Regions from separate parts of the Streptomyces sp. NBC_00984 genome, predicted to be linked through region 1. Evidence: predicted binding sites of a transcription regulator. Region 1 holds the regulator's gene; each other region holds the start of a gene.
The links. The regulator HrcA, encoded in region 1, represses chaperone genes, less so after heat shock. The targets are predictions, from matches to a motif close to TTNGCACTCNGNNNNNCNGAGTGCNAA.
Positions count from the first base shown of each region.

Region 2: groES (co-chaperone GroES) is a predicted target of HrcA. The motif match lies at 2,548-2,574, and genes of this name have one in related genera.
Region 3: groL (chaperonin GroEL) is a predicted target of HrcA. The motif match lies at 3,122-3,148, and genes of this name have one in related genera.

Region 1 is NZ_CP108734.1:6,147,138-6,156,612, reverse strand. It holds gene OG520_RS27480 (S41 family peptidase) at 1-2,745, opposite strand, end outside; gene OG520_RS27475 (hypothetical protein) at 2,826-3,308, opposite strand; gene OG520_RS27470 (16S rRNA (uracil(1498)-N(3))-methyltransferase) at 3,473-4,219, opposite strand; gene OG520_RS27465 (nitronate monooxygenase) at 4,216-5,292, opposite strand; gene dnaJ (molecular chaperone DnaJ) at 5,417-6,553, opposite strand; gene hrcA (heat-inducible transcriptional repressor HrcA) at 6,554-7,570, opposite strand; gene OG520_RS27450 (MBL fold metallo-hydrolase) at 7,769-8,491, shown strand; gene OG520_RS27445 (DUF3097 domain-containing protein) at 8,579-9,400, shown strand; gene hemW (radical SAM family heme chaperone HemW) at 9,438-9,475, opposite strand, start outside.
Region 2 is NZ_CP108734.1:3,651,899-3,661,373, reverse strand. It holds gene OG520_RS15830 (THUMP-like domain-containing protein) at 1-773, opposite strand, end outside; gene OG520_RS15825 (polysaccharide deacetylase family protein) at 910-1,902, shown strand; gene OG520_RS15820 (hypothetical protein) at 2,069-2,290, opposite strand; gene groES (co-chaperone GroES) at 2,725-3,033, shown strand; gene groL (chaperonin GroEL) at 3,132-4,757, shown strand; partial or broken gene OG520_RS15805 (IS30 family transposase) at 4,842-6,019, opposite strand; gene OG520_RS15800 (hydroxyacid dehydrogenase) at 6,313-7,341, opposite strand; gene OG520_RS15795 (carbohydrate ABC transporter permease) at 7,378-8,232, opposite strand; gene OG520_RS15790 (carbohydrate ABC transporter permease) at 8,229-9,122, opposite strand; gene OG520_RS15785 (ABC transporter substrate-binding protein) at 9,122-9,475, opposite strand, start outside.
Region 3 is NZ_CP108734.1:4,066,647-4,076,121, forward strand. It holds gene OG520_RS17915 (hypothetical protein) at 1-1,028, shown strand, start outside; gene groL (chaperonin GroEL) at 1,338-2,960, opposite strand; gene OG520_RS17925 (cold-shock protein) at 3,365-3,571, opposite strand; gene OG520_RS17930 (MoaD/ThiS family protein) at 3,993-4,271, opposite strand; gene thrC (threonine synthase) at 4,302-5,624, opposite strand; SAM riboswitch class I at 5,642-5,768, opposite strand; gene OG520_RS17940 (glucosyl-3-phosphoglycerate synthase) at 5,922-6,878, shown strand; gene OG520_RS17945 (trehalose-6-phosphate synthase) at 6,933-8,336, shown strand; gene otsB (trehalose-phosphatase) at 8,350-9,228, opposite strand; gene OG520_RS17955 (hypothetical protein) at 9,418-9,475, shown strand, end outside.

The DNA of each region.
Region 1 (9,475 bases):
CCGGACGTCCACGACCAGCCCCTCGCGGGCCACTTCGATCCGCAGATCGCGGTGGAGCTGCGCCCAGCCCGAGCCGACCATGTCGGGGACGTGGAGGTAGCCGAGGCGTCCGCCGGACTGCTCGTGCACATGGGCCCGCCGGTCGGCGACCCACGCGTGGTAGCGCAGCGCCTCCTCGTCGGCGACCGGTACGACGACGACATGGCGGGGGTCGCCGCCGTCCACCGGTGAGATGGTCAGCTCGACCGGTTTGCCCGCCGAGCCGGTGAGCAGCGGTCCGGGCCCGGTCACCGGGTCGACCGGGCTGCCGTCGACGGCGAGGATCGCGTCCCCGGCGCGTACCGCCACCCCGGGCGCGGCGAGCGGCGAGCGGGCCTCCGGGTCGGAGGTCTCGGACGGCAGGATCCGGTCGATGCGCCAACTGCCCTCGTCCGTACGGGAGATGTCCGCACCGAGCAGTCCCTGCCGGGCCGAGTCGTCCTGCCATCCGCCGGGCGGGTTCACATAGGCGTGCGAGGTGCCGAGCTCCCCCTGCACCTCCCACAGCAGGTCCATCAGGTCGTCGTGGGTGGCGACCCGGTCCAGCACCGGGCGGTAGCGGTCCAGGACCCCGTCCCAGTCGAGGCCGCCCATGTCGGAGCGCCAGAAGTTGTCCCGCATGATGCGCCCGGCCTCGTCGTACATCTGGCGCCATTCGGCGGCCGGTTCGAGGGTCCGCCGGATCCGGGAGAGGTCGACGGTGACGCTGTCGCCGTCGTGGTCGTCGTCGGCCGGGGCCCGGCTGTCGGACGGTACGACGCGCAGCTTGCCCCGGGTGTGCAGGACGACCCGCTTGCCGTCCCCGCTGACCGCGAAGCCCCTGACGTCCGAGGCGAGTTCCTCGCAGTGCAGCTTCTCCAGGTCGTACCGCTCCAGGACGGTCTCGGGCCGCCCGGAGTCGGGCGTGGCGCCGCTCGTACCGAGCACCCCGGCCACCGGGTGGCTCAGCCACAGCAGCCCGTCCTTCGCGGCGCGCAGCGTGGAGTAGCTGGCGGCCTCGACGGGCAGCGGCAGGATCCGGTCGGCGAGCCCTTCGAGGTCGATCCGGGTGACGGGCAGCGCGGTCGGGTTGTCCTGGTCGCCCTCGCCGCCGCTCTTCTCCTTCTCGGTCGGGCGGCCGTGGCGCTGCGGCCCGAACGGGGAGGGCGTGGCGGCGGCGAGCGTCAGCAGATGCGGGCGGCAGGTGCCGATGAACGCCAGGTCGAAGACATGGGCGTCGTAGACCGGGTCGAAGGACCGCTCGGAGAGGAACGCGAGGTGCTTGCCGTCGCCGGTGAACGCGGGGGCGAAGTCCCGGAAGCGCAGCGGGGTGGCCTCGGCGACCGACAGATCGGCGAGGTGCGCGAGCTTGAGCTGGCTGAGCGGCTCGGGCCCGGGGTGGGACCAGGCGAGCCAGGAGGAGTCGGGCGAGAAGACGAGGCCGGAGGCGTCGCCGTGCTCGCTGCGGTCCACCTCGTGGACCTCGCCGCTCTCCCGCTCGACGATCAGGACCCGCCCGTCGTGCGCGGCGACGGCGAACCGGCTGCCGTCGGGGGCCGGGGCGAGGTCGAGGACCCTGCCGATCCGGCCCGCGGCGAGGCGGCGCGGTACGGCGCCGGGGGCGGTGCCGGTGGCGGGTGCGCACTCCAGGGCGTCGTCGCCCTCGGCGTCGGTGACCCAGACGACGTGCTGGTCGCCGTCGGCCTGGAAGGTGCGGGGCAGTCTGGCCCGTACGCCCGGTTCGACGGCGAGCGCGCGGGCCGGGCCCTCGCGGTGGGTGACCCAGTGGACGGCGCCGCGCGTCCCGACGGCGCTGCCGCGGCCCGTGCGGTCCGGGGACGCGCAGTCGAGGTGGCTGCCGGCGTGCACGGAGTGCGGCTGGAGGTCGGTGCGCTGACCGCCGAGCCGGATGTCGAGGCGGCGGGGTCCGTCGCCTCCGAGGTCGTCCAGCAGCCAGAGTTCACCGGCCGACGCGTAGGCGACGCGGCTGCCGTCGGTGGTCGCGTGGCGGGCGTAGAAGCCCTCGATGCCGGTGTGGCGGCGCAGGTCGGAGCCGTCGGGGAGCGAGGAGTAGACCGCGCCGACGCCTTCGTGGTCGGAGAGGAAGGCGACGCGTTCCCCCACCCACATCGGGCACTCGATGTTCCCGTCGAGCTCCGCGTGGAGCCGTACGAACTCCGCCGGGCCGTCCGCCGGGGACTCCTGCTCGATCCACAACTTGCCTGCGGTGCCGCCCCGGTAGCGCTTCCAGCGGGCGGCCTCGCGTCCCATGGTGACCGCGAGCAGCAGGACCCGGCCGCCGGGCCCGTACGCGACGGAACCGACCGGCCCGTACGGCAGGGTCCGTGCGGGTCCGCCGTCGACCGGGACGGCCCTGGCCCAGGTGCGCCGGAGCGACGCCTGCCCCTGGGCGCTGATGGCCAGCACCTCGCCCCCGGGCGTCCAGCCGTGGACGGCGGTCCGCGCGTCGCCCCAGTAGGTGAGCCGCTGGGAGGGGCCGCCGTCGGCAGGCGCGATGTGTACCTCGGGTGCCCCGTCCCGGGTGGACGTCCAGGCGACCCGGGTTCCGTCGGGCGATATCCGTGGATGGGTGACAGGCCGGTTGTCGGCACTGACGCGCCAGGCTCGGCCGCCGTCCAGCGGCGCCAGCCAGACATCGTCCTCGGCGGTGAAGGCGATCGAATCGCCCTGGACATGGGGGTATCGGAGGTAGGCAGGCTGCGTCACATCGATCACCCTAGGCCGCGACCATGCTGTGCGTAACCGGGTTGGCCGGAGTCCGACGGGCCGCCGCGCGCCGGACCGGCTCACTTGCCCATGGGCGTTTCGGTCACCGTCACCGTGACGGTGACCGTCGGCCGGACGCCGGCGCCGCCGGCCGGCGGCGGTGGATTCCACACGGCGGCCGAGGGGGCGGCGTCGCAGTTGCCGAGCACATCCGCCCGGAAGACGGCCTTCCCGCCCGTCTTCGCGGCCAGGTCCCCCCGTACGCACCGCCCGCCGAGCTCCTGGGTGACCTTGCCGGTGAGGGTGATGGCCTCGCCCTTCGCGGACTTGCCGGTGCAGTCGACGTCCGCGATCCGGCGCGCGGACACGGCGGGCGACGCGCCCACGGTCCGGTCCCCGTCGACTCCGGCGGTGCAGTTCAGCCATTGCACGTCGACCCCGTTGCGCTCCAGTGCGCCGGTGCCGACCCGGTCGGTGGTCACGGCGATGGACGCGGAATTCAGTCCGCCCGCGGGCTCACAGGCGACGGCACCCGCGACCGCCGCGACCACGAGTGCGGACACGGCCAGAAAGCGCCGTCCTCTTCCCTGACCCCATGCCCTTGATGTCCCCATACGGGCAGCTTCCCACCGTTACCCACCGGACGGTAGACGGCGTGCGGTCGTACTGGGGGGCGCCGCCGGGGCGCGCGAAGGGGCTCCGGCCGACCGGCAGTTGCGGGCCGGGCTCACGACCAGCGGCCGGTGCGCCCCAGCAGCAGTGCCGTCGCCGCCGTGCCCGCCGTCGAGGTGCGCAGGACGCTCGCCCCGAGCCGGCAGGTCCGGGCGCCCGCCGCGGCGAAGACCGCCAGCTCGTCCGGCGACACACCGCCCTCGGGGCCGACGACCAGCACGATCTCGCCCTGGGCGGGGAGCCGGACGGTGGCCAGCGGCTCGCTGTTGTGTCCCCGGTCCTCGTGCAGGACGGCGACGAAGTCCGCCGTGGCGACGAGCGCGGCGACCTGCTTGGTCGTCATCACGTCGGCCACATCGGGGAAGCGCACCCGACGGGACTGCTTGCCCGCCTCCCGGGCGGTGTTGCGCCACTTCGCCAGGGATTTGAGGCCGCGGTCGCCCTTCCACTGCGTGATGCAGCGCGCTGCCTGCCAGGGCACGACCGCGTCGACACCGGTCTCCGTCATCGTCTCCACGGCGACCTCGCCGCGGTCGCCCTTGGGCAGGGCCTGGACGACGGTGATGCGGGGAGCGGGCCGGGGCTCCTCCCGGATCCCGGTCAGATCGGTGACGACGAGCCGGTCCTTGCCCTCGGCGGCCAGGACGATGCCTTCCGTCCAGTGGCCGCGCCCGTCGGTGAGCACGACGTCCTCACCGGCACGCAGCCGCTTCACCGACACGGCGTGCCGGCCCTCGGGCCCCTCCAGGACGAACTCGGGCCCGCCGGGGACCTGTTCGACGACGAAGACCGGTGCGGTCACTGCGTACTCCCTGTGCTCACTGCCGTCCGTGCGGCGTCCAGTTCTTCGGCGAGCAGCCGGACCAGCCGGCCCGCGGGCAGCTCGCGTGCCATCCGGTGTCCCTGCCCCGCCCACAGGGCCATGCCCTGCGCGTCCCCGGCCTTCGCCGCCGCCTTGCGCAGTCCGGCGGTCAGATAGTGGACCTGCGGGTAGGCCGCGGGGGCGTACGGGCCGTGCTCGCGCATGAAACGGTTGACCAGACCGCGCGCCGGGCGGCCGGAGAACGCCCGGGTCAGGGCGGTCCGTACGAACAGCGGGTTGGTCAGCGCCTGCTTGTGCAGCGGACTCGCCCCGGACTCGGGGCAGACCAGGAACGCCGTACCGAGCTGCGCCGCCTCCGCGCCCGCGGCGAGCACCGCGGCGATCTGGGACCCGCGCATCAGCCCGCCCGTGGCGACGATCGGTATCTGGACGGTCTCGCGGACCTGGGACACCAGCGAGAGCAGCCCGATCCCGGCGCCGTCGGCCTGCGGGTCGTCGCGGTGGGTGGACTGGTGGCCGCCAGCCTCGATGCCCTGGACGCAGACCGCGTCGGCGCCCGCCCACTGGGCGGCCTGGGCCTCCTCGGGCGTGGTGACCGTCACGACGGTGTACGTGCCGACGCCGGCGAACGCGTCGAGGGTGTCGCGGGTCGGGCAGCCGAAGGTGAACGAGACGGCCGGGACCGGGTCCTCCAGGAGGATGGCCAGTTTGGCGTCGTAGTTGTCGTCGCCGCCGCTGGAGTCCGGGTCGCCGAGCGGGGTCTCGTACCAGGCGGCCTCGCCCGCGAGCTGATGCCGGTACACCTCGACGGCGCTCGGGTCGGCGAGCGCGGGCTGCGGCATGAAGAGATTGACGCCGAAGGGCTGACCGGTCAGCCCTCGCAGCTGTTTGATCTCGTTGTACATGCCGTCCGCCGTCTTGTACCCGGCGGCGAGAAAACCGAGCCCGCCCGCCTCGGAGACGGCCGCGACGAGCTGCGGGGAGGACGTGCCCCCCGCCATCGGGGCCTGCACGATCGGATACCGGCAGAGATCGGTCAACGCGGATGACATGACCGCATCGTGTCACGTCCCGCGCGGCCCGGCGTGCGCGGGACGGGGTCCGCTTTGTACTCAAACGCCGGACGGACCCGTCGAGCGGGCCCGTCCGGCGTCCGGGAACGGTGTGCCGGGTCGGTCAGCGGCCGTTGAAGGCGTCCTTCAGCCGGGAGAACAGCCCCTGCTGGCCGGGCTGGAACTGGCCGGTGGGCCGCTCCTCGCCACGCAGCTTCGCCAGGTCCCGCAGCAGTCGCTCCTGCTCCGGGTCCAGCTTCGTCGGGGTCATCACCTCGACGTGCACGATCAGATCGCCGCGCCCGCCGCCCCGCAGGTGCGTGATGCCGCGTCCGTGCAGCGGGACCGACTGGCCGGACTGGGTGCCCGGCCGGATGTCGACCTCCTCCAGGCCGTCGAGCGTCTCCAGCGGCACCTTGGTGCCGAGCGCGCCCGCCGTCATGGGGATGGTGACCGTGCAGTGCAGATCGTCGCCGCGGCGCTGGAACACCGCGTGCGAGAGCTCGTGGATCTCCACGTACAGGTCGCCGGCCGGGCCGCCGCCGGGGCCGACCTCGCCCTCGCCCGCGAGCTGGATGCGGGTGCCGTTGTCGACACCGGCGGGGATCTTCACGGTGAGCGTGCGGCGCGACCGGATGCGGCCGTCGCCGGCGCACTCCGGGCACGGGGTCGGCACGACCGTGCCGAAGCCCTGGCACTGCGGGCAGGGCCGCGAGGTCATGACCTGGCCGAGGAAGGACCGGGTGACCTGGGAGACCTCGCCGCGGCCGCGGCACATGTCACAGGTCTGGGCGGAGGTGCCGGGTGCGGCACCCTCGCCACTGCAGGTCGTACAGACGACGGCCGTGTCGACCTGGATGTCCTTGGTGGTGCCGAACGCGGCCTCGGCGAGATCGATCTCCAGCCGGATCATCGCGTCCTGGCCGCGCCGGGTGCGCGAACGGGGTCCGCGCTGCGACGACGTACCGAAGAACGCGTCCATGATGTCGGAGAAGTTGCCGAAGCCTCCCTGTCCGAATCCGCCCGCGCCGGCGCCGCCGGAGGCGGACAGCGGGTCGCCGCCGAGGTCGTAGACCTGCTTCTTCTGCGGGTCCGACAGCACCTCGTAGGCGGCGTTGATCTCCTTGAACCGCTCCTGGGTCTTCGGATCGGGGTTGACATCCGGGTGCAGCTCGCGGGCGAGCCGACGGAATGCCTTCTTGATCTCGTCCTGGGATGCGTCGCGGCGTACGCCGAGTACGGCGTAGTAGTCCGTGGCCACTTACGACTCCGCCAGGATCTGTCCGACGTAACGTGCCACTGCGCGTACCGCTCCCATCGTTCCGGGGTAGTCCATGCGGGTCGGTCCGACCACGCCGAGTTTGGCGACTGCCTCGTCGCCCGAACCGTAGCCGACCGCGACGACGGACGTGGAGTTGAGCCCCTCGTGGGCGTTCTCGTGCCCGATACGTACGGTCATGCCCGAGTCCTTGGCCTCGCCGAGCAGCTTCAGCAGCACGACCTGCTCCTCCAGTGCTTCCAGCACCGGCCGGATCATCACAGGGAAGTCGTGCCCGAAGCGGGTGAGGTTGGAGGTGCCGCCGATCATCAGCCGCTCCTCCGTCTCCTCGACGAGGGTTTCGAGCAGGGTGGAGAGCACGGTGGACACGGTTCCCCGGTCCTCGCTCTCGAAGGATTCCGGCAGATCCTGCACCAGCTGCGGGACGTCCGCGAAACGGCGTCCGACGACCCGGCTGTTGAGCCGGGCCCGCAGATCGGCGAGAGAGGTCTCGCCGAACGGGGCGGGGCAGTCGATCATGCGCTGTTCGACCCGGCCGGTGTCCGTGATCAGCACGAGCATCAGCCGGGCGGCTGCCAGTGACAGCAGCTCCACATGCCGCACCGTCGACCGGGTCAGCGAGGGGTACTGCACGATGGCGACCTGCCGGGTCAGCTGCGCGAGCAGCCGTACGGTGCGGCCCACGACGTCGTCGAGGTCGACCGCGCCGTCGAGGAAATTGTGAATGGCACGGCGCTCCGGCGACGAGAGGGGCTTGACCCCCGCGAGCCTGTCGACGAAGAGCCGGTAGCCCTTGTCCGTCGGGATGCGTCCGGCACTGGTGTGGGGCTGGGCGATGAAGCCCTCGTCCTCCAGCACCGCCATGTCGTTGCGGACGGTCGCCGGGGAGACCCCCAGCTTGTGCCGCTCGGTGAGCGCCTTGGAGCCGACGGGCTCCTCCGTGCCGACATAGTCCTGGACGATGGCGCGAAGCACTTCGAGTCTGCGTTCGCTGAGCATCGCGCACACCTCCAGCTGTGTTTCCTCGTGGTTCTCGGGTCGTTCCTGTTCCTGTGCCCAGGAATCCGCTTGGCACTCGGTCAACGCGAGTGCCAGCAATCCCCCGGCCAGTGTACGGCGGCCGAGTGGGGGGCTAGCAAGGGCGACCGGCCACGCTACCGCGAGACCGTGCAGGTCGTTTGCCGATAGCGTCCCGGTATGGATGCCTCTTGGGAAGAGTTCGGATGGGAGCGACTCGGTCACGGAGTGGGCCGGCGGCGCCTTCCCGGGTGGGACGCGACCGTCGCACTGGTGGCCGGAACGGACGGAGTGCTCCTCTACGACACCGGATCGACGCTCCGTGAGGGTGCCGAGGTGCGGTCCCAGGCCCAGGCTCTGCTCGGCCGGAGGGTGACGCATATCGCACTCAGCCATCCCCATTTCGACCACGTCCTGGGCACCGCCGCGTTCCCCGGCGCCGAGGTGTACGGGGCGGTCGGCATGGCGGAGCTGCTGGAGCGGGGGGCGGACGACCTGCGCAGCTCGGCGGTGCGTCACGGAGTCGGCGAGCACGACGCGGCGGAGGCCGTCGACGCGCTGGTGGTGCCGCGGCACCAGGTGCGCGGCGAGTGGACGCTCGATCTGGGCGGCGGGCGCGAGGTGCTGCTGGCCGACGTGGGCCCCGCACACAGTGGCCACGACCTCGTGGCGGTCGTCCCCGGCTCCCCCGCGATCGTGCTCTGCGGCGACCTGGTCGAGGAGTCCGGCGAGCCGCAGGCGGGCCGGGACGCGTTCCCGTCCCGCTGGCCGGCCTCGCTGGACCGGCTGCTGGCGCTGGGCGGCGAGGACGCGGTGTACGTTCCGGGGCACGGGGCGGTGGTGGACGCGGCGTTCGTACGGGAACAGGGCGAACAACTGGCCGTACGCTTCGGCGTGTCGTGACCCTCAGGGCCTGCCCGGCGGATCATGGCCGGGGGCGCGTCCGACCCTGATCCGCCGGACAGGCCCTGGTCGTCCTATCGTCGTCCGATGCGCAGCTACCAGCCGGACCTGACCCCGCCGTGGAAGAGGTCCGCCCCCGTTCCCGAGGTCCCCGCCGAACCCGATCTGGTCGTGGAGGAGGTCTCCACCGGATTCTGCGGTGCGGTGATCCGCTGCGAGAAGACGGCCCAGGGTCCGACAGTGACCCTGGAGGACCGATTCGGCAAGCACCGGGTGTTCCCGATGGAGCCGCGGGGCTTCCTGCTGGAGGGCCGGGTGGTCACCCTCGTACGCCCCTCGGCCGCCGCTCCGGTGCGCCCCGCCCGTACGGCCTCGGGTTCGGTCGCGGTCCCCGGGGCGCGCGCCCGGGTCGCGCGGGCGGGACGGATCTATGTGGAGGGCCGGCACGACGCGGAGCTGGTCGAGCGGGTCTGGGGCGACGACCTGCGGATCGAGGGCGTGGTCGTCGAATACCTGGAGGGCATCGACGACCTCCCCGCCCTCGTGCGCGAGTTCTCCCCCGGCCCGGACGCCAGGCTGGGCGTCCTGGTCGACCACCTGGTGCCCGGCTCCAAGGAGTCCCGGATCGCCGCTCAGGTCTCGGACGCGAACGTGCTGGTGGTCGGCCACCCCTACATCGACGTGTGGGAGGCGGTGAAGCCGTCCTCCGCGGGCATCACGGCCTGGCCGGTGGTCCCGCGCGGCCAGGACTGGAAGACGGGCGTGTGCCGCGCGCTCGGCTGGCCGGAGAACACCGGCGCGGCCTGGCAGCGGATCCTGGCCACGGTCCACTCGTACCGGGACCTGGAGCCGGCCCTGCTGGGTTCGGTGGAGCACCTGATCGACTTCGTGACGGCGCCGGCAGAGTAGCCCGCCGGTCCACGCCCCCGCCCCGCGGCCCCGGCCCTCAGTCCACCAGGTCCCGCACCACCGCGTCCGCCAGCA
Region 2 (9,475 bases), 2.5 Mb from region 1:
CAGAGCACCGCCTCCTTCACATCGCCGCCGTCCGAGATCCACTCGGCCTCCGCCTGCGCCGGGATCGCCTCGTGCGGGATGCCCGGAGCGATCTTCAGGGCGGCACGGGGGGCCGCGAGCGCGGCGCCGGTCGCCCAGGAGAGCGGCGGCGAGTACGCCTCGGGGTCGAAGATCCTGCCCCTGCCGCCGCGCCGGGCCGGGTCGACGAAAACCGCGTCGTAGGGCGAGGTGTCGATGTCGGCGACATCGGCGCACCGCACCTCGATCAGACCGTCCAGGCCCAGCGCGGCGGCGTTGGCGCGGGCCACCTCGGCGGTCAGCGGGTCGCGGTCGACGGCGAGGACGGATACGCCCGCCCGCGCGAGCGCGATCGCGTCGCCCCCGATCCCGCAGCAGAGGTCGGCGAGGCTCCGCACCCCGCCGGCCGCGAACCGCCGCGCGCGATGGGTGGCCACCGAGGTACGGGTCGCCTGCTCGACGCCGTTCGGCGTGAAGAACATCCGGTACGCGTCCTCGGCACCGAACTTCGCCACCGCCCGCTGCCGCAGCCGGGCCTGTCCCAGCGCCGCCGACACCAGGGCGGCCGGGTGGCTGCGGCGCAGCCGGGTGGCGGTGGCGAGTTCCTGGGCGGGGTCGTACGACCGCAGCTCGTCCAGGAGCGCGGCGCCCTCGGGGGTGCGCAGGGCCATGAAGGCGGCGAGCGGGTCGGGGGCGTCGGACCGGTCGTCGGCGGCGGACGGGTCGTTCGGGGCGAGAGCGTTCACCCGCCCCATTGTGAGCCAGCCGGGTAGACCGGCGGGCCCGGTGGAGGTGTCGGGCCGGGAGGCCGATCACGTGCTGGCAGGATGCGGCGCCATGCGGCTTGTTCGACAAAAGGAAAAGATGACCACGAAGTGGCGTGGATCGGGCATGCCCCATTCCGAACGGAGACGGGGCTCCGGCGGTCACCGGCCCGCCTGTGCCGTCCTGGCTGCGCTCCTGGTCGCCGCGGTCGGCTCCGGCTGCGCCTCCGGGTCCGGCGGGCAGGGGGGCGGCGAGGCCGAGCACCGAGAGCGGCCCGCCGCCGGGAACCCGGGCCCGGAGGCGGGCACGAACCCCGCCGCCGGACACCCGGGCGGCTCCGGACAGGGCGCCGGCCGGGCCCGCGTACCCGGCGATGCCCATGAGAACGCGCAGCTCACCCCAGCCGTGCGGGCGAGGCTCGCCAAGAAGTGGGGGCTGGACAGGCCGCCGCTGATCGCACCGCGGCCGCCCGCCGTGAAGCCGCGCATCACCACCCGCGAGGGCTTCGAGGTGAAGGGCGACGACGACTCGCTGCCGCCGGTCTTCACCACCGTCCCGACCAAGGACCGCGTCGTCTTCCTGACGATGGACGACGGTTCCGAGAAGGACCCCGAGCTGCTGCAGATGATGGACGAGCTGGACATCCCGTACAGCGCGTTCCTCAGCGACTACGAGGTGAGCGACAACTACGGGTACTTCGGCGAGGCGCAGCGGCTGGGCGTCACCCTCAACAACCACACGCTCAACCACCCCTATCTGCCCGGCCTCTCGCACGCCGAGCAGAAGCGCGAGATCTGCGACGAGCAGGACATCATCGAGAAGCAGTTCGGGAAGCGGCCCAGGCTCTTCCGCCCGCCGTACGGCAACTACAACGGGGACACGCTCCGCATCGCGAAGTCCTGCGGGATCAAGGCCGTGCCCCTCTGGAACGCCGAGGCGTTCCCGGACCACATGGAGTGGCGCGAGGAGGACCAGGACCTGCACCCGGGCGACATCATCCTCACGCACTTCCGTGGCCGTGCGGAATGGGACGGCAGCATGGCCGACCTGGTCCGGGCGGTCATGAAGACCGTCACGGACCGGGGCTACGCCGTGGCCCGGCTGGAGGACTACGTATGAGCAGGGCGCGCCGGCTGCTGGCCGGACTGCTGGCAGCCGGTGCGCTCCTCACCACCACCGGCTGCGCACAGTCGGTGGACCCGATCGAACGGCTGGGCCGCAAGGCCGCGCAGCGGGTGCACCACCCGCCGCGGACGCCCGCGGCGGGCCCGACGGCGCGCGGTGATCACGGCGAGCCGGGGTCGATGGTCGTGATCGCGTGCCGTCGGCCCCCGGGGTCCAGGCACTCGCGGTTGTCGCCGCCGCTGAGGCGCTGGTGGCCGGTGCGGCCGGGATCGTACGAAGGGGCGGGTGCGGACGCGGGCGCCGGATGCGAGCGGCCGTAGTCCTCGTGCCCGACCAGCACCGCCACCACGCACAGCACCAGCGCCGCCAGCAGCTGGATCACCCCGCCCAGGGCCGGTTCGCGCGGATCAGCGCGACGGAGAACAGGCCGACCACCGCGGCGATCCCGCCGAGGACGAGGACGGGGACGGGGACGAGGACAGGGACGAGGACGGGGACGAGGACGGGACGGTCGTACGGAACGGTCCGGTCCGTCCGGACGTTGTCCCCATGTTGTCCGGACTGTTGTCCGGACCGTGCCCCGGTCGGCGTGTCCGGCGCCGCGCAGGCGCCGCGGCGGCGACGCCACGACTGCTCGAATTGGCACTCCGCTTGACCGAGTGCTAATCCCGGTCATAGTCTCGGTGCTGGCACTCACCACTGGAGAGTGCCAGCAGTACTGTGCGACTGGCAGGTCCGGCACCCGCGACGACGGATCGACCTGGTCGCCACCCAAGACTGTTACCCCGTGAGATCTCCGAAGGGGGAGACCGGATCGTGTCGACCGCCAGCACCAAGGTTGCGATCAAGCCGCTCGAGGACCGCATTGTGGTCCAGCCGCTCGACGCCGAGCAGACCACGGCCTCCGGCCTGGTCATTCCGGACACCGCCAAGGAGAAGCCCCAGGAGGGCGTCGTCCTGGCCGTGGGACCGGGCCGCTTCGAGAACGGCGAGCGCCTTCCGCTCGACGTCAAGACCGGCGACGTCGTGCTGTACAGCAAGTACGGCGGCACCGAGGTGAAGTACAACGGCGAGGAGTACCTCGTCCTCTCGGCTCGCGACGTGCTCGCGATCATCGAGAAGTAATTCACCCACGTTTGCTTCTGTTCTGCGCCCCTGGCCCCCGCGAATAACCAGCCGGGTGGTCGGGGGCGCAGTTCGTTCGAGAGGAAAGCTCAGCTCCCATGGCGAAGATCCTGAAGTTCGACGAGGACGCCCGTCGCGCCCTTGAGCGCGGCGTCAACAAGCTTGCCGACACGGTCAAGGTGACGATCGGCCCCAAGGGCCGCAACGTCGTCATCGACAAGAAGTTCGGCGCTCCCACCATCACCAACGACGGTGTCACCATCGCGCGCGAGGTCGAGCTCGACGACCCGTACGAGAACCTCGGTGCCCAGCTGGTGAAGGAGGTGGCGACCAAGACCAACGACGTCGCGGGTGACGGTACGACCACCGCCACCGTGCTCGCCCAGGCGCTCGTCCGCGAGGGTCTGCGCAACGTCGCCGCCGGTGCCTCCCCGGCCGCCCTGAAGAAGGGCATCGACGCCGCGGTCAAGGCCGTGTCCGAGGAGCTCCTCGCGACCGCCCGCCCGATCGACGACAAGTCCGACATCGCCGCCGTGGCCGCGCTCTCCGCGCAGGACACCCAGGTCGGCGAGCTCATCGCGGACGCGATGGACAAGGTCGGCAAGGACGGTGTCATCACCGTCGAGGAGTCCAACACCTTCGGTCTGGACCTCGACTTCACCGAGGGCATGGCCTTCGACAAGGGCTACCTGTCCCCGTACATGGTGACCGACCAGGAGCGTATGGAGGCCGTCCTCGACGACCCGTACATCCTGATCCACCAGGGCAAGATCGGCTCGATCCAGGAGCTGCTCCCGCTGCTGGAGAAGGTCATCCAGGCCGGTGGCTCCAAGCCGCTGCTGATCATCGCCGAGGACGTCGAGGGCGAGGCGCTGTCGACCCTCGTCGTCAACAAGATCCGTGGCACCTTCAACGCCGTCGCGGTGAAGGCCCCGGGCTTCGGTGACCGCCGCAAGGCCATGCTCGGCGACATCGCCACCCTCACCGGTGCGACCGTCATCGCCGAGGAGGTCGGCCTCAAGCTCGACCAGGCCGGTCTGGACGTGCTGGGCTCCGCCCGCCGCGTCACCGTCTCCAAGGACGACACGACGATCGTGGACGGCGGCGGCGAGCCCGGCGACGTCAAGGGCCGGGTCAACCAGATCAAGGCCGAGATCGACGCCACGGACTCCGACTGGGACCGCGAGAAGCTCCAGGAGCGCCTCGCGAAGCTGGCCGGCGGCGTGTGCGTGATCCGTGTCGGTGCCGCCACCGAGGTGGAGCTCAAGGAGAAGAAGCACCGTCTGGAGGACGCCATCTCCGCGACCCGCGCCGCGGTCGAGGAGGGCATCGTCTCCGGTGGTGGCTCCGCTCTGGTCCACGCCGTCAAGGTCCTGGAGGGCAACCTCGACAAGACCGGCGACGAGGCCACCGGTGTCGCGGTCGTGCGCCGCGCCGCCGTCGAGCCGCTGCGCTGGATCGCCGAGAACGCCGGCCTCGAGGGCTACGTCATCACCTCGAAGGTCTCCGAGCTCGACAAGGGCCAGGGCTTCAACGCCGCGACCGGCGAGTACGGCGACCTGGTGAAGGCCGGCGTCATCGACCCGGTCAAGGTCACCCGCTCCGCGCTGGAGAACGCCGCGTCCATCGCGTCGCTGCTGCTCACGACCGAGACCCTGGTCGTCGAGAAGCCGGCCGAGGAAGAGGCCGAGGCCGGCCACGGCGGTCACGGCCACTCGCACTGACGCCTGACCGCTCAGGGCGCACAGCCGCAGAAGGCCCCCTGTCCCACCGGGCGGATTCTCGGGGTCCTCGCAACACCTGATGGCCTATGCGGTCGTCAGTAGATCACGCAGGCGCTCGGCTGGGGTTCTCCAGCCGAGCGTTTTGCGTGGTCGGCCGTTGAGTTGCTGAGCGACGTGTTCGAGGTCTGCGGCGCTGTGCACGGACAGGTCGGTGCTCTTGGGGAAGTACTGCCGCAGCAGACCGTTGGTGTTCTCGTTCGATCCGCGCTGCCAGGGGAGTGCGGATCGCAGAAGTAGACCGGTACTCCCGTGGCGACGGTGAACTGCTTGTGCGCGGCCATCTCGCAGCCCTGGTCCCAGGTCAGCGAGCCGCGCAGGTGCGCGGGCAGGGTCTGGATCAAGGGCACCAGCACGTCACGGACCTCCTCGGCGGTGTGTCCGCCGGGCAGATGCCCGAGCATGACGTAGCGGGTGGAACGCTCGACCAACGTCACGATCGCGCTCTCGCTGCGGGGGCCGACGATCAGATCGCCCTCCCAGTGGCCGGGCACCGCCCGGTCCTCGACCTCGGCAGGCCGCTCGGAGATCATCACCATCTCGTCGACGAACCGGCGAGTGCGCTGCTCCGGGCCACGGTGTGGCTTGCGGCGGGTGCGCCCGGTGCGCAGCGCGAGTGCGATCTCGCGCCGCAGCCCGCCACGGGCCTGGACATAGATCGCCTGGTAGACCGTCTCCGGACTCACCCGCATACCCTCGTCGTCGGGGAACTCCATGACCAGAGCGTGACAGATCTGCTCGGGTGACCACTGCTGCTGCAGTTTGCCCGCGACGTACTCGCGCAGCGGACCGTCGTGGGCGAGCTTGGACTGCTTGGGGCGTGCCCGGCTCTTCGCCCAGGCCCGCTGTGCCCGGTGGGGCTGATAGACGCCCTCGACGCAACGGGCATCGATCTCACGTTTGACGGTGGATGCCGGCCGGCCCGGTGCCCGTCCGATCGCCCGCAGTGAGCGGCCCTCACGACGCATGTCGGCGATCAACTCCCGCTCGGCCACCGTCAGGAACCGTGGGTGCAGCTCGGCTTCGACTGCCGCAAGAGAGGGCGCCGACGTGACGGCGACGGTGCTGGTCATGCCCGTTGTGTAGTCGATCCCTCGCCCATCGGGGTGCAGGCGCGCGTTGCCGATCTTCCGGATCCCGCGGTCCCAGTCCTTGGCTGTGCGCTCGTGGACCCCGACCTGCGCCGCGGCATCCCGTCGTCGCACCCCCGACGCGCGAAGCCGGTCGTACTCCGCCCGCCCCGGATGCCCACTGGTGCCCGTCTTCCCACGACCACGGACGCCGGCCTTCCGCGCCCAGCCCGCCGCCGTGTGTCGGCTCACCCCAACCGCCCGAGCAGCACCCGAGACACTCCCGTTCTCCCGGTCCAGCGCCTCGAAGAACCGCGCCTTCAACTCCTCAAAATCCACGATCCCCGCAACTCCCTGAAATCCAGGGTGTTGCGGGGATCGCTAGAACCCGCCCCGCTCGACGGTGGGACAGGGGGCCTTCGGGCGTTTCAGGCCGAGTGGCTCAGACTGCCGGAGTGCACGGGGTCCGCGAACGGCAGACCGGCCGCGAAGCGCTCCATCTCGTCCAGCGCCTGGTCGGCCATCCGGTGCAGCTCGTCGCCCAGCGAACCCGCCACGTGCGGGGTGAGCAGCACATTGGGCAGGGTGTACAACGGCGAGTGCGCAGGCGGGAGTTCGGGGTCCGTCACATCCAGCACCGCTTGCAGCCGGCCGGTCGTCAGCTCGGACAGCAGCGCCTCCTCGTCGACCAGCGAACCCCGCGCCGTGTTGATCAGCGTCGTCCCGGTCGCCATGGCGGACAGCTGCGCCGCACCGATCAGATGGTGCGTCTCCGGGAGCTGGGGAGCGTGCACCGAGACGACGGAGCTGCTCGCGCACAGCTCGTCGAGCGAGGTGAGCCGTACCCCGAGCCGCGCCGCCTCCGCGCCGTCCACGTACGGGTCGTACAGCAGCACGTCCAGGTCGAAGGGGCGCAGCAGCTCGATCACGCGCCGGCCGATGCGGGAGGCGCCGACGATGCCGACTGTACGGCGGTAGTTGCCGGCCCCGTCGAGCTCCGCGAGCCAGTCGTGGCCGGCGCGCAGATCGCGGTAGCGGTGCGCGGTGTGCAGGACCCGCTTGCCGGCGAACAGGATCGTGGCGAGGGTGAATTCGGCGACCGGCAGGGCGTTGGCACCGGCTGCCGAGGTGACGGCGATGCCGCGTTCCCAGCAGGCGTCGGTGATGTGGTGCTTCACGGAACCTGCGGCGTGCACGACGGCCCGCAGCCGGGGCGCGGATGCCAGTACCCCGGTGGTGAGCGGCGTCGCTCCCCAGCAGGTGAACAGCACCTCGGCCTCGGCGAGCGCGGCGGCCACCTCGGGCGTCGGGTCGGCCAGGTCGTGGGCGACGAAGTCCGGGTCGGTACGGGTGAGGGCGGCCAGCCGGGTGCGGTGGCGGTCGGCGAGAAGGCGGTCGGCGATGCCGGGCCCCATCGCGAGCAGGGCCGTCGGCCGGTTGTCAGTGGCGTGGGGCATGGTGGAACTCGTACTCCTCAGGGCTCGCGGTGAGAGTCACTTGACGCTGCCGGCGGTCAGTCCGGCCTTCCAGTGCCGCTGCAGCGAGACGAAGGCGACGATCAGGGGGATGACGGCGAGGAGGGAGCCGGTGACGACGAGCGGGTAGAAGCTCGGCTCGCCGTGGGTGTTGGTGTTCCAGGAGTACAGCCCGAGGCTCAGCGGGAAGAGCTTGCGGTCCGAGAGCATCACGAGGGGGAGGAAGAAGTTGTTCCAGATCGCGGTGAACTGGAAGAGGAAGACCGTCACGAAGCCCGGCATGACCATGCGCAGTCCGATGGACCAGAAGACGCGCAGCTCGCCGGCCCCGTCGATACGGGCGGCCTCCAGGGCCTCGTTCGGTATGTAGCCGGTGCTGAACACCCGGGCGAGATACACGCCGAACGGGTTGACCAGCACCGGGATCAGCACGGACCAGTAGGTGTTGACCAGGCCGGTCTTGGAGGCCAGGAGGTACATCGGCAGGGCGAGCGCCGTGGTGGGTACCAGCACACCCATCAGCACGAGGGCGAAGAGCTTCTCCTTGCCCCGGAATTCGTACTTGTCGAAGGCGTATCCCGCGGCGACGCAGATCAGCGAGCAGACGATCGCCCCGCCGCCCGCGTACATGAGGCTGTTGAGGTACCAGCGGAAGTAGATGCCGTCGCCGTAGGAGGCCAGGTTCGACAGGTTCTCGCCGAGGTTGAAGCCCTCGAAGGAGAACGCGTTGCCCGCGAGAAGGCCGCCGGTGTCCTTCGTGGCGGCGGTGACCAGCCAGACGAGGGGGAAGAGCATGTAGACGACGGCGAGGAGAAGGAAGCCGTTGACGGCGGTCTTCGACATCCAGCGGCCGCGGGAGGCGGGGGAGTTCATGCTTTCTTGCCCTTCCGGCCGGTGAAGCGGGTGACGACGAAGGACAGCAGCGCGGCCGTGAGCGCCAGCAGGATGGAGGCGGCCGCGGCGAGACCGTAGTCGTTGCGCTCGAAGGCCGCGGTGTACGCGTACATGTTCGGCGTCCAGGTGGAGGAGACGGCGGAGCCGGTCCCCTTGTTGAGGATCAGCGGCTCGGTGAACAGCTGGAGCGAACCGATGACCGTGAACAGCGCGACCATCACGAGGGAGGAGCGGATCAGCGGGACCTTGATGCTGAGCGCGGTGCGCCAGGCACCGGCCCCGTCGACCGTGGCCGCTTCGAGCACGGAGCGGTCGATGGCCTGCAACGCGGCATAGAAGATCACCATGTTGTAGCCGAGCCACTCCCACAGGGCGATGTTGACGATGGAGGGAAGGGCGCCCTCGGGGGAGAAGAAGTCGAAGCCGATCCCGCCGGACTCCATGGCGCTGACCACCGGGCTGAGCTGCGGGGTATAGAGGTACACCCAGATCAGCGCGGCGATGATGCCGGGCACGGCGTGCGGCAGGAAGAGCGCGAGCTGGAAGAACCGGCGGGCGCGGGCCAGCGTGGAGTCCAGCAGCAGGGCGAGGGCGAGGGCCCCGATGAGCAGCAGCGGAATGTAGAACAGGCAGTATCCGAGGAGTACGCCGAAGCCCTCGCGGAACGCCCGGTCGCCCAGGGCCGCCGTGTAGTTGTCGAGTCCGCTGAAGACGGTCTCGGTGCCGCCGAAGCCCAGTCCGGACTGCTTCTCGGTGAACAGGCTGAGCCAGACCGCGTAACCGATCGGCAGCACCATCACCAGGGTGAACAGTACGAAGAAGGGCCCCAGCAGGATGGCGGCGGCTCTGGTCGTCCGGGCGCGCTTCATCAGCCTGCGTCCTCGACCTTCAGACCGCGCTTCGTCAGCTCGGCGACCGTGGCGTCGTGCCCGGCCTTCACGGCGTCCTTGATGGTGGTGCCACCGCTCGCGACCTTGCCGAACTGGTCCTTCATGGTGGTGTTCGTCGTGCCGGTCGTCGGGCCCCAGTTCCAGTTCGGGCCGATCGACGTCGCGGCGCCCTCGAAGACCTGGTAGATGTCCTCGCCGCCGTAGAAGCCGGCGTCGAAGGACTTCTTGGCCACCGGGCGCAGCGCCGCCGCGGCCGGGAAGGCGCTCGATGTACCGGACTCGATGCGGGCCTTGATGCCTTCCTCGGTGGTCGACATCCAGGTGGCGAACTC
Region 3 (9,475 bases), 2.1 Mb from region 1:
ACACGGGGCCCAGCGAGCTGGAATTCTCCTGGGAGATCATGGAGTTCGGTGACTACGCGCTCATCAGCGAGCTGCGCCGCCGTGGCCATGACGTCATCCTCCTCGGCTTCCATGAGCGCAGCGCGTCGATTCTGGACAACTCCCGCACCGCGCAGGCCGCGATCATGCAGGCCATCGCGGAGCGGCTGGGCGACACACCGCTGGCCGTCGGCGGGTTCAGCATGGGCGGGCTCGTCACCCGGCATGCGCTGGCCAAGCTGGAGTACGAGAGCATCGACCACCAGACCGCTCTGTACTTCTCGTACGACAGCCCGCACCGAGGCGCCTGGATCCCGATCGCGCTCCAGGCGTTCGCGCACTACATCAAGGATCTCGACAGCCGGTTCTCCGACCAGATCAACAGCCCGGCCGCCCAGCAACTGCTGTGGCGGCACATCGAGAAGTGGGACGACACGCCGGACCAGAGCGTCTTGCGCGCCCAGTTCCTCGCCGAGATGGAAGCCGTCGGCCAATGGCCGCGCCGACCCCGGCGGATCGGTGTCGCCAACGGCGTGGCCGACGGCACCGGCACCGATGTGCGGGCGGGCGAACTGGCCCTGGAGGGCAAGGGCCTGTCGATCGTGGGGACCAAGCTCTACACTCAGGCGCCGGGCCCCGACGAACTCGTCGCGAAGCTGCGCGTGGTGACGCTGAAGACCAACGAGGTGCGTGCGAACGGACTCCCCTCGATCGACGGCGCACCCGGCGGCTCGCTGGAAGGCTTCGGCATCCTCGCCGACGGGCTCAACGCCCTGAGCCCGTTCCTCGGCTTCAAGACCGACGTACGCATCCGGTCGCACTGCTTCGTGCCGGCGGTCAGCGCGGTGGACATCCGCGATCTGGACACGGACGAGGAGCTGTACGCGGACATCTCCTCGCTCCCGGAGGACGAGAGCGGGCTGGACGAGTTCAAGCTCGCCTCCCGGAACGAGGGACACACCCTCGTGACGGAGGAACTCAGCACCTGGCTGCTCGACCGCCTGCCGTAGCGCGGGTCGGCGGGCGGGAGCGTCACGGTGCCCGACACCCCGTCATACCGGGAGCCGGACGCCCACGACGGAATGGGGGCCGCGGTATCACGCGCCCACGATGCTCCGGCGGGCATCGTGGGCGCGTCCACCGCACGCCCACGGGGAGCCGCGGCTGGAAGGGCCGATGTGACGCCGACCGGTTCGCGGCACGCCTCGTACCCGGGCGCACAAGCACCGTTCGCCCCGGAAACGACATCGGGCCCCTGGACCAGCTGGTCCAGGGGCCCGACGCGGCAAAGCTGTACAGGAACTACCGATCCGTCAGGATCAGAAGTCCATGTCACCGCCCGGCATGCCGCCCGGAGCGGCCGCGGCGGCCTTCTCCGGCTTGTCGGCGATGACGGCCTCGGTGGTGAGGAACAGCGCGGCGATGGACGCGGCGTTCTGCAGGGCGGAACGCGTGACCTTCGCCGGGTCGAGGATGCCCTCGGCGATCATGTCGACGTACTCGCCGGTCGCGGCGTTCAGACCGTGGCCGACGGCCAGGTTGCGCACCTTCTCGACGACGACGCCGCCCTCGAGACCACCGTTGACGGCGATCTGCTTGAGCGGGGCCTCCAGCGCCAGCTTGACGGCGTTGGCGCCGGTCGCCTCGTCACCCGAGAGCTCCAGCTTCTCGAAGACGGCCGAGGCCTGGAGCAGAGCCACGCCACCACCGGCGACGATGCCCTCCTCGACGGCGGCCTTGGCGTTGCGCACCGCGTCCTCGATGCGGTGCTTGCGCTCCTTGAGCTCGACCTCGGTCGCGGCACCGGCCTTGATGACGGCCACGCCGCCGGCCAGCTTCGCGAGGCGCTCCTGGAGCTTCTCGCGGTCGTAGTCCGAGTCGGAGTTCTCGATCTCGGCGCGGATCTGGTTGACGCGACCCTGGACCTGGTCGCTGTCACCGGCACCGTCGACGATCGTCGTCTCGTCCTTGGTGATGACGACCTTGCGGGCGCGGCCGAGCAGGTCGAGACCGGCGTTCTCCAGCTTGAGGCCGACCTCCTCGGAGATGACGGTGCCACCGGTGAGGATGGCGATGTCGCCGAGCATGGCCTTGCGGCGGTCACCGAAGCCCGGGGCCTTGACGGCGACGGACTTGAAGGTGCCACGGATCTTGTTGACGACCAGGGTCGACAGGGCCTCGCCCTCGACGTCCTCGGCGATGATCAGCAGCGGCTTGCCGGACTGCATGACCTTCTCCAGCAGCGGAAGGAGGTCCTTCACGTTGCTGACCTTGGAGTTGACGATCAGGATGTACGGGTCGTCGAGGGACGACTCCATGCGCTCCATGTCGGTGGCGAAGTACGCCGAGATGTAGCCCTTGTCGAAGCGCATACCCTCGGTGAGCTCCAGCTCCAGACCGAAGGTCTGGGACTCCTCGACGGTGATGACGCCTTCCTTGCCGACCTTGTCCATGGCCTCGGCGATGAGCTCGCCGATCTGGGTGTCGGCGGCGGAGATGGAGGCCGTCGAAGCGATCTGCTCCTTGGTCTCCACGTCCTTGGCCTGCTCCAGGAGGGCGGCGGAGACGGCCTCGACGGCCTTCTCGATGCCCCGCTTGAGGGCCATCGGGTTGGCACCCGCGGCGACGTTGCGCAGACCCTCGCGGACGAGAGCCTGGGCGAGAACGGTGGCGGTGGTCGTACCGTCGCCGGCGACGTCGTCCGTCTTCTTGGCGACCTCCTTGACCAGCTCCGCACCGATCTTCTCGTACGGGTCCTCCAGCTCGATCTCCTTGGCGATGGAAACACCATCGTTGGTGATCGTGGGGGCGCCCCACTTCTTCTCAAGGACGACGTTGCGACCCTTGGGGCCAAGGGTGACCTTGACGGCGTCGGCGAGCTGGTTCATGCCGCGCTCGAGACCGCGCCGGGCCTCCTCGTCGAACGCGATGATCTTGGCCATGTGAAGTGGTCCTCCCGGACAGGGGTGGATTTCTCCGGACCGAGTGGCGCCCGCGACGGACGGCCTGCGTGACCGGTGGTTCCTTGCCCCACCGACCTGCGGGCCTCACCGGCCCGGTCCAAGTTCTGTCACTCTCACCTGGAGAGTGCTAACGCCAATGATTAGCACTCGACCCCCGAGAGTGCAAGCGTCCCCCTCGGGATGTGGACACCGCGCCGGGGCGCGCAGGAGGCAGACACGGCACGCGCGGGAGGCATGCACGGCGCGCGCAGGAGGCGTGCACGCCGCCCACGGAAGGCATGCACGCCGCGCGCGGGACGCACTGAGGGCCCGTACCCCCGGGGTACGGGCCCTCAGTGCGTGAGTGCAGTGCGTGAGTGGCGTCGTTGGCCGACCGCTCGAACTCAGCCGACGGCGAGCTTGACCATGTCTGCCTGCGGCCCCTTCTGGCCCTGCGAGATCTCGAATTCAACTCGCTGACCCTCTTCGAGGGTGCGGTATCCGTCCATCTGGATCGCGCTGTAGTGGACGAAAACATCCGCACCACCGTCGACCGCGATGAAGCCGTACCCCTTCTCCGCGTTGAACCACTTGACGGTGCCCTGAGCCATGCCTAACTCCCCTATTACTGGCCCTTGCGCAGGACCGCACTTCGCGGACCCGGGTCAGAACTCACCCTCCGACAGGAGAGGGTGGGTGCGCCGGAACGCGTCGACCGCGGCTGAATGTATCTGCCCAACTGCCCTCTGCAACAGGTCAATCGGACGAGAATTCTCGGCAGAACCGAACGCCCGGATATGCGGAATTCATATGAATCCTGGGCAAGTCGGGCCAGGCAAAGGCGACTTATGCCTCAAGCGGATCGCGCACTTTGGCTGCATCTTGTCGTGGCCGGGCGCATTCTCGTATGCGGGCGGCACGGGCAGCTGGGGGGACTTCCCACACTGTACCGCGCTCAACCATGCAGAATTGCCCCCTCCGTTTCAAACACGGAGAGGGCAATTCGATTACGCGGTGCGGTCGGACGGGGCGTCAGCAACCGCCGGCCACGGCCGGGATGATCGAGATGCCGGCGCCGTCCGGCGTGGCCGTCTCCAGGCCGCCCTCGAAACGCACGTCGTCGTCGTTGACGTACACGTTCACGAAGCGGCGCAGCTTGCCCTGGTCGTCCAGGACGCGGGCGGCGATGCCCGGGTGGTTCTGCTCCAGGGACTCGATGACCTGGGAGAGGGTCGAGCCCTCGGCCGGGACCTCGGCCTGGCCGCCCGTGTAGGTGCGGAGGATGGTGGGGATGCGGACCTTGACGCTCATGGTGGGTGCCCTTCCTGAAGTCTCGGGTGGTCAGCTGGTGGCGAGGCCGGCGGCGCGGAACGCGTCCAGGCTGGGACGGATCGTCGCGGTCGCCTGAGAAGTGTCGGCCACCGCGTCGAGGGTCTTGAGGCCGTCACCCGTGTTGAGTACGACGGTGGTCAGCGACGGGTCGATCAGACCGGCCTCGATGAGCTTCTTCGTCACGCCGACCGTCACACCGCCCGCCGTCTCCGCGAAGATGCCCTCGGTGCGCGCCAGCAGCTTGATCGCGTCGACGACCTGCTCGTCGTCGACGTCCTCCACGGCACCGCCGGTGCGACGGGCGATGTCCAGGACGTACGGGCCGTCGGCCGGGTTGCCGATGGCGAGGGACTTGGCGATCGTGTTCGGCTTCTGCGGCCGGACGATGTCGTGGCCGCCCTTGTACGCGACCGACACCGGCGAGCAGCCCTCGGCCTGGGCGCCGAAGAGCTTGTACGGCTTGTCCTCGACCAGGCCGAGCTTGATCAGCTCCTGGAGGCCCTTGTCGATCTTCGTGAACTGCGAGCCGGACGCGATCGGGATGACCAGCTGGTCCGGGAGCTGCCAGCCGAGCTGCTCGCAGATCTCGTAGGCCAGGGTCTTGGAGCCCTCGCCGTAGTACGGACGCAGGTTGACGTTGACGAAGCCCCAGCCCTCGCCGAGCGGGTCGCCGATGAGCTCGGAGCAGAAGCGGTTGACGTCGTCGTAGTTGCCCTCGATGCCGACCAGCTCACCGCCGTACACCGCGGCCATGACGACCTTGCCCTGCTCCAGGTCGTGCGGGATGAACACGCAGGAGCGGAAGCCGGCGCGGGCGGCGGCGGCGCCGACGGCACCGGCGAGGTTGCCGGTGGAGGAGCAGGAGAGGGTGGTGAAGCCGAAGGCGCGGGCGGCCTCGATGGCCTGGGCGACGACGCGGTCCTTGAAGGAGTGCGTGGGGTTGCCGGAGTCGTCCTTGACGAACAGCTTGCCCTGCTCGACGCCGAGTTCACGGGCGAGGTTGTCGGCCTGGACGAGCTTGGTCCAGCCGGGGTTCAGGTTCGGCTTCTCGGCGACATCGGCGGGGACCGGCAGCAGCGGCGCGTAGCGCCAGATGTTGGCCGGTCCGGCCTCGATGCGCTTCTTCAGCTCTTCGGGGGAGCCGCTCGGAAGGTCGTACGCGACTTCGAGCGGCCCGAAACAGGAAGCGCAGGCGAAAATGGGGCCGAGTTCGAAACGCTCGCCGCACTCGCGGCAGGAAAGGCCCGAGGCGGGACCGAGGTCGACGGCTTCGGCGTTGGCGTCAGCGTCGGCGGAAGAATTGGTGCTTACTGCAACGGTCTGCGCAGCCATGGTGGCGAGGCCCTTTCTCCTCATCTTCCTCGCGGCGCGTTTCGCCACGAGACGGAATTGGCACCTTCCCCACCTGACCTCACGGTCGGCGGGGGGGTTGCCGGGACTTCAACGGGCCGTTCCCTCAGTCCCTCTGGATGAGCGCTGTGGCACCGGATCTTCGATCCGGGCATTTATCGGCGGCCGGACCCCGGCATGCGATGGTCGTCCGCGTTGTTCAAGACTGTAACCGAAGCACCGGACTGTTGAGATAGTCGTCCGAACCGCGAGATGGATCACATACAGGGAGTATCGACCGTGCTGGAAGAGGTCGAATGCTGGCTGGCCAGGCGTTCCTGGTCGGCCGCCGACCGCCCGTTGGACCGCCTCCTGGCCGCCAGGGCCACGGCCGGGGAAGCGGGCCGCGGGAGCGTCAGTGTCGTACTGCCCGCGCTGAACGAGGAGGCGACGGTCGGCAAGATCGTCGCGACGATCCGGCGCGAGCTGATGGAGAAGGTCCGGCTGGTCGACGAGCTCGTGGTGATCGATTCCGGTTCCACGGACGACACCGCGAAGGTGGCCCGGGAGGCCGGCGCCCGGGTGGTGCACCGGGACGCGATACTCCCCCGGATACCGGCCGTGCCCGGCAAGGGCGAGGTGCTGTGGCGCTCGCTCCTGGTGACCGGCGGTGACATCGTGTGCTTCATCGACGCCGATCTGAAGGACTTCTCGGCGGACTTCGTCTCCGGCATCGTCGGTCCGCTGCTGACCGACCCGGACGTGCAGTTCGTGAAGGCGATGTACGACCGCCCCTTCGGTGACACGGCGGGGCAGGGCGGTCGCGTGACCGAGCTGGTGGCCCGTCCGCTGCTCAATCTGCACTGGCCGCAGCTGGCCGGTTTCGTCCAGCCGCTGGGCGGCGAGTACGCCGTGCGCCGCTCCCTGCTCGAACGGCTGCCCTTCCCCGTCGGCTACGGCGTGGAGCTGGGCCTCCTGGTCGACGCGCTGCACACGGTGGGGCTGGACGCGCTGGCCCAGGTCGACGTGGGGGTGCGCAAGCACCGGCACCAGGACGGGCAGGCGCTCGGCCGGATGGCGGCGGCGATCTACCGGACCGCGCAACTGCGGCTGTCCCGCGGCCACCTGGTACGCCCGGCGCTCACCCAGTTCGAGCGCGGCGCGAACGGCTTCGTACCGCGCACCCATGCCGTGGACACCGAGGAGCGGCCCCCGATGTGCGAGATCGAGGAGTACGTTTCGCGCCGCGCGGCCTGACGTGGCCTGACTTCGCACGTTTGGGCGGTTCGTGATCGGGCTAGATTCCGCAACATGGTCTCCGAGCACGAAGCCCAGTCCACCGCCCGACCCTCCGCCCAGGTCCTCGTCGCGTCCAACCGCGGCCCGGTGTCGTACACCCTGGGCACGGACGGATCGCTCGACGCGAAGCGGGGCGGCGGCGGGCTCGTCTCCGGGCTGAGCGCCGTCGACGACAAGCTGTGGGTGTGCGCGGCGCTGGGTGACGGGGACCGGGAGGCGGTCCGGCGCGGGGTCGGTGAGCCGGGCGTACGGATGCTCGACATCGACGCGGACGTGCACGCCGACGCGTACAACGGCATCGCGAACTCGGTGCTCTGGTTCGTCCACCACATGCTGTACCAGACGCCGCTGGAGCCGGTCTTCGACGCGGAGTTCCGGCGGCAGTGGGCGTCGTTCGAGACCTACAACCGGGCCTTCGCCGAGGCGCTCGCCGAGGAGGCGGGGCAGGGCGCCGCGGTGCTGGTGCAGGACTACCACCTGGCGCTGGTGCCGGGCATGCTCCGCGAGCTCCGCCCCGACCTGCGGATCGGGCATTTCTCGCACACCCCGTGGGCGCCCGTCGACTACTTCCGGCTGCTCCCCGACGACATCGCCGAGCAGCTGCTGCACGGCATCCTGGGCGCGGACCGGGCGGCGTTCCTGACCCGGCGCTGGGCGGACGCGTTCATCGGCTGCTGCACCCAGATCCTGGGCGGCACCGGGCGGACCAGGATCGGGGTGCACGGTCTCGGCGCGGACGGGGACTTCCTGCGCCGCCGGGCGCACGAGGCCGATGTGGACGAGCGGATGGCGGCGCTGCGCGAGCAGACCGGCCCCGGCCGGAGGACGATCGTACGGGTGGACCGAACGGAACTGTCCAAGAACATCGTGCGCGGCCTGTTCGCGTACCGCGCGCTCCTGGACGAGCGGCCCGAATGGCGCGGACGCGTCGTCCATGTCGCCTTCGCGTACCCCTCCCGGCAGGACCTCGCGGTGTACCGCGACTACACGGCCGAGGTGCGACGGGTCGCCGACGAGATCAACGCCGTGTACGGCACGGAGAGCTGGACGCCGGTCGTGCTGCACGTCAAGGACGACTTCGCCCGCTCGCTCGCCGCGTACCGGCTGGCCGACGTGGCGCTCGTCAACCCGATCCGCGACGGCATGAACCTGGTCGCCAAGGAGATCCCGGTCGTCTCCGACCACGGCTGCGCGCTGGTGCTGTCGCGGGAGGCGGGGGCGTACGAGGAGCTGGGCAGCGACGCGGTCGTGGTGAACCCGTACGACGTCTCGGCGACGGCGACGGCGCTGCACGAGGCGCTGACGATGGCGGAGGACGAACGGGCCGCGCGCACGGAACGCCTGGCCGCGGCGGCGGTCGCGCTGCCGCCGCAGCAGTGGTTCCTGGACCAGTTGGACGCGCTGCGGCGGGAGTGAGCCGCCCGGGGTGTCAGATCCGCCGGGCCAGCCCGGCCAGGAAGGCGACGACGTCGCCCGGTCCGGCCAGCAGCAGGTCGGCCCGCTCGGCCAGCTCGGGCACCTCCGCGCTGCCGCTGCAGACCAGCAGTCCGGGGATGCCGTCGGGGCCCTCGGTGCGGAGCTTCTCCACCGCGGCGTACGCGGCGAGGTCGCCGAGGTCGTCGCCCGCGTACAGCACGGACTCGGCGTCCGTCTCCCGTACGTACTGGGCAAGCGCCACGCCCTTGTCCATGCCCGGCGGGCGCAGCTCCAGGACCAGCCGGCCCGGCTCGACGATCAGTCCGTGCCGGGCGGCGAGCTCGCCGAGCGGGCCGCTCAGCGCCTCGAACGCGGCCTGCGGATCGGCGGCCCGGCGGGTGTGGACGGCAATCGCCCGGCCCTTCTCCTCGATCCAGGTGCCGTGCCACGAGCCGGCCCGGTCCAGCACGCCCGGGAGCTCGGCGCGGACCGCGGCGATGCCGGGGTGCGGGGCGGGGGCGTGGACGGTACCGGACACGGCGTCCCAGCGTTCGGCGCCGTAGTGGCCGAGGACGACGAGGTGGTCCAGGCCGGGCACTCCGGCGAAGCCGCCGTGCCGGACCGCGACGCCGGCCGGGCGGCCGGTGATCACGGCGATGGAGGCCACCTTCGGGGCGAGCGCGGCAAGGGCCGCGACGGCGTCGGGGTGGGCGCGGGCCTGCTCCGGGTCCGGGACGATGTCGGCGAGGGTGCCGTCGAAATCGAGCGCGATGACGGCGCGGTCGGGGCGGGCGAGAATCGCGGCGAGGGCCTCTTGGCCGGCCGGGGTGGTGGGAGTCGGGAGCGCGGACGGGGTTTCGCTCGGTGTGGGTGCTTCGGGGTTGCTGCCCATGGGGCGAGCCTATAGCGGAGGGCCCGGAACCGGCTCGCCCGCGGCGTGACGGGCGAGGAGCAGCCGGCCGCCACACGCGCATGAGGCATCTCGAACGGACGAACGGTCCCGGCCTGGCGTGTGGTGCCCATGGGGTGCGGACAGTGATCAGGGCGACCAGTTCCCCCCCTCGATCGGGAGCGGCCCCTGATGCGCAGGCCTCTTGTCCTTTCCACGGTACTGGCGGCTCTCCTCGCGGGTGCCTCCC